DNA from 2 places in the Streptomyces dryopteridis genome. Region 2 is predicted to be linked to the other one. Evidence: riboswitches for the same ligand, from Rfam matches in the RefSeq annotation. Region 2 holds a riboswitch; the other holds the start of a gene.
The links. A riboswitch is a leader RNA that binds a small molecule or an ion and turns the genes downstream of it on or off. The one in region 2 is predicted to bind cobalamin.
Positions count from the first base shown of each region.

Region 1: it holds a riboswitch for cobalamin, as region 2 does, so the genes downstream of both, ACN20G_RS06975 (ribonucleoside-diphosphate reductase subunit alpha) here and ACN20G_RS00505 (ABC transporter substrate-binding protein) in region 2, are expected to answer to the same signal.

Region 1 is NZ_CP187113.1:1,722,297-1,726,490, forward strand. Features, by position in the region: gene ACN20G_RS06960 (carbon starvation CstA family protein) at 1-573, shown strand, start outside; gene ACN20G_RS06965 (YbdD/YjiX family protein) at 570-764, shown strand; gene ACN20G_RS06970 (GNAT family N-acetyltransferase) at 849-1,355, shown strand; cobalamin riboswitch at 1,656-1,809, shown strand; gene ACN20G_RS06975 (ribonucleoside-diphosphate reductase subunit alpha) at 1,976-4,194, shown strand, end outside.
Region 2 is NZ_CP187113.1:114,854-119,047, reverse strand. Features, by position in the region: gene ACN20G_RS00515 (hypothetical protein) at 1-116, shown strand, start outside; gene ACN20G_RS00510 (ATP-binding protein) at 370-2,448, shown strand; cobalamin riboswitch at 2,493-2,623, shown strand; gene ACN20G_RS00505 (ABC transporter substrate-binding protein) at 2,664-3,644, shown strand; gene ACN20G_RS00500 (FecCD family ABC transporter permease) at 3,641-4,194, shown strand, end outside.

The sequences.
Region 1 (4,194 bases), 1.6 Mb from region 2:
CTGTGGGTCGGCGTCAGCGACCCGCTCGGCGGCATCAACCAGCTCTTCCCGCTGTTCGGCATCGCCAACCAGCTGCTCGCCGCCGTCGCCCTCGCCGTCTGCACCACCCTGCTCGTCAAGTCCGGCCGGCTGAAGTGGGCCTGGGTCACGGGCGTGCCCCTGCTGTGGGACGTGGCCGTCACCCTGACCGCGAGCTGGCAGAAGGTCTTCTCCGAGGACGTGAAGGTCGGCTTCTTCGCCCAGCGCGACAAGTACCAGGACGGCATCGACGCGGGCAAGGTGCTGCCGCCCGCGAAGAACGCCGACGAGATGCACACCATCGTCACCAACGCCACCGTCGACGGCGTCCTGTCCGTCCTGTTCGCCGTCCTCATCCTGGTGGTCCTCGCCGACGCCGCCCGCACCTGCCTGAAGGCGATCCGCCGGCCCGAGACCACGACCAGCTCCGAGGTCCCGTGGACCGAGTCGAGGATCGTCGCCCCGGCCGGCATGTTCGCCACCGCCGAGGAGAAGGCGGAGATCGCCGCCGCCGAGGCCGCCGCGGGCAAGGCCAAGGAGCCGGCCGCGTCATGACGGGCCGGCAGGTGTGGGAGCGGGTCCGGTTCTACGTCCGGGAGTTCTCCGGCGAGGCCGCCTACGACCGGTACGTGGCGCACACCCTGGGCCACGACCCGACGGCCGAGCCACTGACCCGCCGCGCCTTCGAACGGGCCCGCACCGACGCCCGCGAGGCCGACCCGCGCGAGGGCTTCCGCTGCTGCTGAGCACCCCGCGCGAGCCGCCCACCACCCCGACCGGGGCCGGTGGGCGGCTCGTGCCGGTTTCGGCGCCGGTGCGACACTTGGCGGATGGATTTCACGATCAGAACCGCGCGCCCCGAGGAGTACGCGGCCCTCGGTGACCTCACCGCGCGCGTCTACCTGGACGACGACCTCGTGGCCTTCGGCGCCGAGGACCCCTACCTGGACCGGCTGCGCGACGTGGCCGGCCGGGCCGCCGACCCCGGCGTCGTCATTCTCACCGCCGAGGCCGAGGGCCTGCTGCTGGGCCAGGTCACCTTCGCCGAACCCGGCAGCTCCATGTGCGACATCGCGGGCCCCGACGAGGCCGAGTTCCGGATGCTCGCCGTGGCCCCCGAGGCCCGCGGCCGGGGCGTCGGCGAGGCCCTCGTGCGGGCCTGCGAGGAGCGGGCCCGGACCCTGCCCGGCGTGCGCGCCCTGGTGCTGTCCACCACGCGGGACATGGTCGGCGCCCACCGGATCTACCGCCGGCTCGGATTCATCCGCACCCCGGAGCGCGACTGGACCCCGTTCGCCGAGATGGACCCGCTGCACACCTACCGCCTCGCCTTCTGACCCGCCCGCCGCGTGACGGTCGTGTGAACACGACCGCCGGCCCGGAGCGCGCCGCACCGCGCGCCGGCCGGCCCCCGCGGCCCCGCGCGTTCGCGCCCGCGACGCGCCCGCCGGCCGCCCCCGGGCCCCGCGCGGGCGCCGATGCGCCCCTCTCCGAGGACCCGGAGTTCGCTTCCGCGACACGCCGCGCGAGCCCGCACGGGAGCCCCCGAAACCCCCGTCACCAGGGCGCACCGCCCGCATCGGGCGCCGGCCGTCCACAACATGTGGTGGTGTCCGCATCCCGCGCCCCCTACATGTATGCTCGTGCTCGCTGTCGCCGCAGGGGAATCCGGTGTGAATCCGGAACTGTCCCGCAACGGTGTGACACACCCCTTTTCGCCCGTCCCTCCTCCGCGAGGGCGCCGCACGGGGGTGCGCGAGTCCGAGGACCTGCCGACAGTGCGCCCAGACCGACCGGTCCGGGCGCCGATTCGTCCGGGCCTCGCGGTTGGGCCGGTGGACGTCACGCGGAGCACCCCGCCCGAACCTGCCCAGGGCGGTCTCGGTGCGCCCGTTCGCGTGCGCCCCCCGTCGCCCCCGCCCCGAGTGGCCGGAGCCGAGCGAGGGAGAGCCCCCACGTGACCATCGCGCCTGCCGCACCGCGCGCCGCGTCCACCCCGCCCGAGGCAACCGCCGAGAGCCTCGGGGCCGCGCTGCTGCGCACCCTCACCGAGCTGACCGCCGACCTGCCCGACACCGACCCCGGCCGGGTGGCCGCCGCCGCCCTGCGCGGCCGCAGCGGCGCCAGTGACGCGGCCGAGCTGCGCGGGCTGGCCTGCGAGGCCGCGGCCGGCCTGATCTCCGAGGACCCGGCCTACTCGCGGCTCGCGGCCCGCCTGCTGACCCTCGCCGTGGCCGACGAGGCCGCCGGTCAGGGCGCCGTCTCCTTCTCCGCCTCGGTGGCCGTGGGCCACGCCGAGGGCCTGATCGCCGACCGCACCGCCGCCTTCGTCACCGCCCACGCGGCGCGACTGGACGCCCTGGTGGACGCGGCCCTCGCCGAGGGCGCCGACGACCGCTTCGGCTTCTTCGGCCTGCGCACCCTGCACAGCCGCTACCTGCTGCGCCACCCCATCACCCGGCAGGTGATCGAGACCCCGCAGCACTTCATGCTGCGCGTGGCCTGCGGCCTGGCCGAGGACGAGTCCCTGCCGGCCGTGGACGAGGTGGCCTCGCTGTACCGGCTGATGAGCCGGCTGGAGTACCTGCCCTCCTCCCCGACCCTGTTCAACTCGGGCACCCGCCACCCGCAGATGTCCTCCTGCTACCTGCTGGACTCCCCCGCCGACGAGCTGGACTCGATCTACGACCGCTACCACCAGGTGGCGCGGCTGTCGAAGCACGCCGGCGGCATCGGCCTGTCCTACTCCCGGATCCGGGCCCGCGGCTCCCTGATCCGCGGCACCAACGGGCACTCCAACGGCATCGTCCCGTTCCTGAAGACCCTCGACGCCTCCGTCGCGGCCGTCAACCAGGGCGGCCGGCGCAAGGGCGCCGCCGCCGTGTACCTGGAGACCTGGCACGCGGACCTCGAGGAGTTCCTGGAGCTGCGCGACAACACCGGCGAGGACGCGCGCCGCACCCACAACCTGAACCTGGCCCACTGGGTGCCGGACGAGTTCATGCGCCGCGTGAACGCCGACGCCGCCTGGTCGCTGTTCTCCCCCGCCGACGTGCCCGAGCTGGTCGACCTGTACGGCGAGGAGTTCGACGCCGCCTACCGCCGCGCCGAGTCCGCCGGCCTGGCCCGCAAGACGATGCCGGCGCGCGAGCTGTACGGCCGCATGATGCGGACCCTGGCGCAGACCGGCAACGGCTGGATGACGTTCAAGGACGCCTCCAACCGCACCGCCAACCAGACCGCGCTGCCGGGCCGCGTCGTGCACTCCTCGAACCTGTGCACCGAGATCATCGAGGTCACGAACGACGGCGAGACGGCCGTGTGCAACCTCGGCTCCGTCAACCTCGGCACCTTCGTGGACGAGCGCACCGGCGAGCTGGACTGGGAGCGGCTGGACGCCACCGTGCGCACCGCCGTGACCTTCCTCGACCGGGTCGTGGACATCAACTTCTACCCGACCGAGCAGGCCGGCCGTTCCAACGCCAAGTGGCGTCCGGTGGGCCTGGGCGCGATGGGTCTGCAGGACGTGTTCTTCAAGCTGCGGCTGCCCTTCGACTCGCCGGCCGCGCAGGAGCTGTCCACGCGGATCGCCGAGCGGATCATGCTGGCCGCGTACGAGGCGTCCACCGACCTCGCCGAGCGGCACGGGCCGCTGCCGGCGTGGGAGGAGACCCGCACGGCGCGCGGCGTGCTGCACCCGGACCACTACGGAGTGACGCACCACTGGCCGGAGCGCTGGGAGGCGCTGCGGACCCGGATGGCGAGCACGGGCCTGCGCAACTCGCTGCTGCTGGCCATCGCCCCGACCGCCACCATCGCGTCCATCGCGGGCGTCTACGAGTGCATCGAGCCGCAGGTGTCGAACCTGTTCAAGCGCGAGACCCTCAGCGGGGAGTTCCTCCAGGTCAACACCTACCTGGTGGAGGAGCTGAAGCGGCTGGGCGTGTGGGACGCGCAGACCCGCGAGGCGCTGCGCGAGGCATCGGGCTCCGTGCAGGGCTTCGGCTGGATCCCGGCCGAGGTGCGCGAGCTGTACCGCACGGCGTGGGAGATCCCGCAGCGCGGCCTGATCGACATGGCCGCCGCCCGCACCCCGTACCTGGACCAGAGCCAGTCGCTGAACCTGTTCCTGGAGACGCCCACCATCGGCAAGCTCAGCTCGATGTACGCGTACGC
Region 2 (4,194 bases):
CGATGACGAAGGCCGGGGTGCTGTACCACACCCACTGCGAGACCAACGGGCGCGCGGTCACCTGCGACGCCCCGTGGGCCCCCGTCACCACCCAGCCGGGCCCGCGCGCCCGCTGACCCGTTCCCACCGGAACCACCCCCGCGGGCCGCCCCGTTCAGGGCCCGCACGGCGTCCCGACCGAGCCCGGGCGCCTCACCGGACGAGGATCCGGCGGCCCGCCGGCCGCCGGCCGTCCCGCACCCCCATCGGCCGCGCATCCGCCCACCGACGGCGCGCCGGCCGCCCGCGAGCGACCATTTCCGGCCGGCGTACGATCCGGTCCCGCCCAAAGGGGATCGGATGAGCCCGCCGGTACGTCAGACTGGGCGCGTGCAGGGACACCCGGAAGACACCGCGTCCTTCGTGGGACGCCGCAGCGAACTCGCCGCGCTCCACGCGGCCTTGGCCGCGGGCCGACTGGTCACTCTGACGGGCCCCGGCGGCGTCGGCAAATCCCGACTCGCCCGGCAGGCCCTCGCGACCCCGCCGGCCGCCTTCCCCGACGGGATCCACTGGGCCGACCTGTCCCCGCTCCCCGACGCCCAACTCCTCGTCGCCACCGTCTCCGACGCCCTCGACCTCGCCGACCACACCGTGCGCAGTCTCGCCGACGCCGTCCGGGACTGGCTCGTCGACCGCCGACTGCTCCTGGTCCTCGACTGCTGCGAGCACCTGATCGCCGAGGTCCGCGACCTGGTCGCCGACCTCCTCGACGCCGCCCCCGGCCTCTCCGTGCTCCTCACCAGCCGGCAGCCCCTGGACTCCCCGCTCGAATACGTCGTGGACGTGGGCCCGCTCCCGCAGGAGGAGACCCGCCCCGAGGCCCTCACCCTCTTCGCCGACCACGTCGCGCGCGTCTCCCCGTCCCAGGCCCGCCCCTGGGGTCGGCGCCAGGAGGACGCCGCCCGCCTCGTCTGCGCCCGCCTCGAAGGCGTCCCCCTCGCCCTCGAACTCGCCGCCGCCCAGCTCTCCGAACTCACCCTGGAACAACTCGCCGCCCGCCTCGCCGGCGAGATCGGCCCCCTCGCCGCCGACCGCCCCGTCGGCCCCCACCACCCGGCCCGCCACCGCGCCCTGCGCACCGCGATCGGCTGGAGCCACGAATGGTGCACCCCCCGGGAACGCCTGCTGTGGCTGCGGCTGTCGGTCTTCGGCGGCCCCTTCGACCTCGCCGCCGCCCGCGCCATCTGCTCCGCCGCCCCCCTCAACCCCCTGGAGGTGGCCGGGCTCCTCGACTCCCTCGTCGCGAAGTCCGTGGTGCGCCGCACCGGCGCCGCCGAGAGCGACGGCGGCACCCACCGGATGCTCGACACCATCCGCGAGTACGGGGCGATGTGGCTCGGCGAACTCGGCGAGGGCCCCCACCTGCGGGCCCGCCACGCCGCCTACTTCTACGGCATGGTCCGCGCCGCCGACCGCGAATGGCTCGGCCCCGCCCAACGCACCGCCTACCGGCGGATCGCCGGCGCCCACGGCGACGTGTGCGCCGCCCTCGACTTCTACCTGGAGAGCGAACCCGTCCGCGCCGTCGAACTCGCCGGTCGCGTCGGCTTCTTCTGGGCCTGCTCCGGACACCTGCACGCCGCCCGCGCCTACCTCGAACGCGCCCTCGACCTCGCCCCCGACGACGAACCCGCCGGCGAGGGCCGACTGCGCGCCCTGTGGGCCCTCGGGGTCACCCTGCTGCTCCAGGGCGAACAGGAACTCGCCCACGAGGTCGCCCTCGGCTGCGAGGCCCTCGCCCTGCGGGACGACTTCGGCCTCGACCGGGCCCCCGTCCTCGACACCGCCTACCTGCTCGGCCTCAGCCACCTCCTCGCCGGCCGCCCGCTGGCCGCCCGGATCGTCGCCGACAACGCCCTGGAGGCCGCCCCCGGGCACTTCTTCGACTCCGGCGCCCGGGTCCGCTGCCACCTCGTGCGGGTCTTCGCCCTCACCGGCATGGGTCTCCTGCCCGAGGCCAGACGCGAGGCGACCGCCCTGCGCGAGGGCTGCGTGGCCCGCGACGAGCACTGGACCCGGGCCTACGCCGACTACCAACTCGCCCTCATCTCCCTCTTCGAGGACCTCCCCGAGGAAGCCGCCGGCCACGCCCGCTCCATGCTCGACAGCAAGCGCGAACTCGGCGACAGCTTCGGCACCGCCCTCGGCCTGGACCTGCTGGCCGCCGCCCGCGCCGCCGCCGGCGACGGGGAGGGCGGCGCCCGCGCCTACGGCGCCGGCCACGCCTACTGGCAGGCCGTCGGGCACCCCCAGCGCGGCACCCCCGAGCTCAAGGGGGTCCGCGACCGCTTCGAGGAGACCGCGCGCGGCGCGCTGGGCGACGAGGCGTACGAGGCCGCGTTCCAGGAGGGCGTCCGGCACGGCCGGGCCCTGCGCCTGGGCGCGGGCATCGCCGGCGGCGGATGAGGGACGAGGGTCGCACGCGGGTTCGGGCCGCCCGGAGCCGTCTGGCAGACTGACGGGGTTCACCCTCGGCGGTGCAGGATCAGGAAACCCGGTGCGAATCCGGTGCGGTCCCGCCACTGTGACCGGCAAGGCCAGCGGCCCGCCGGGAGTCAGACACTGACGCACCGCCTCTCACGTCGACCAGGGGACGAGGATCCCCGGGAGAGGCAACACCCATGCCCCGCCGTCCCGCCCTGCCCGGGCTGCTGTCCGTCGTCATCGCCCTGTCGCTCGCCGGTTGCGCCGGCGCCCCGGGGGGCCCGGCCGAGCCCCGCGCGGCCACCGCCACTGCGGCCGGGTTCCCGTACACCGTCGACAACTGCGGGGTGCGGACCACCTTCACGGCCCCGCCCCGACGCGCCGTGACCATGAACCAGCACGCCACCGAGATCCTCCTCGCCCTCGGCCTGAAGGACCGCCTGGTCGGCACCGCCTACCTCGACGACGCGATCGGCCCGAAGTACCGCGCCGACTACGAGAAGATCCCCGTGCTCGCCCCCGAGTACCCCGACAAGGAGACCCTCCTCGCCGCCGAACCCGACTTCGTCTACGGGGGCTACGGCAGCGCCTTCGACAAGGCCGCCGGGCGCTCCCGCGCGGATCTCTCCGCCGCCCACGTCAACACCCGCCTGAACACCGAGTACTGCGGCAAGGGTCCGGTCGGCGTGCCGCAGCTGCGCACCGAGATCACCGAGGTCGCCCGCACCTTCGGGGTGCCCGAGCGCGGCGAGCGGCTGATCGCCGAGGAGACCCGCCGGATCGACGCGGCCGTCGCCCGCGTCGCCGGCTCGCCCCGACCCACCGTGTTCGCCTTCGACTCCGGCGAGGGCTCCGCCTTCACCTCGGGCGGCAAGGGCATCGGCAACGAGGTCATCACCCTGGCCGGCGGCACCAACGTCTTCGCCGACCTCGACGACACCTTCGGCGACGTCTCCTGGGAACAGGTCATCGACCGCGCGCCCCAGGTCATCCTGATCTACGACTACGGCAAGACCGACGTCGAGGCGAAGAAGAAGCGCCTGCTGGAGGATCCGGCGCTGGCCTCGGTGCCCGCCGTCCGCGACAAGCGGTTCGTGGTCCTCCCGCTGTCCTCGGTGGTGCTCGGCGTGCGCGTGGCCGACGCCGTCGAGTCCCTCGCCGGTCAGCTGCACCCGTGAGCCGGATCAGGACCGGGGCCGCCGTCCTCACCCTGACGGCGGCCCTGACGGCGGCCCTGGCCGGCGCGGTCCTCGCCGGCATCGCCCTCGGCTCCGTGCCCATACCCCCCGGCCGGGTCCTGTCCGTCCTCCTCGGCACCGAGCCCCCCGGCCCGCTCACCGCGATCGTGTGGGACGTCCGGCTGCCCCGGATCCTGCTCGGCGCCCTCGTCGGCGCCGGCCTCGCCCTCACCGGCGCCGTCCTCCAGGCCCTGGTCCGCAACCCGCTGGCCGACCCCTTCCTCCTCGGCGCCTCCTCCGGGGCCTCCGCCGGCGCGGTCGCCGTCATCGTCCTCGGCGGCTCCGCCGGCCTCCTCGGCGGCCTCGGCCTGCCCGCCGCCGCCTTCCTCGGCGCCTTCGCCGCCCTCCTCCTCGTGCACGTCCTCGCCCGCCGCGAGGGCGGCGTCACGGGCGGCCGACTCGTCCTCGCCGGCGTCGCTGTGCAGTACGTCCTGTCCGCCCTCACCAGCCTCGTCCTCGTCCTCGGCGCCTCCGCCGACGAGGTCCGCGC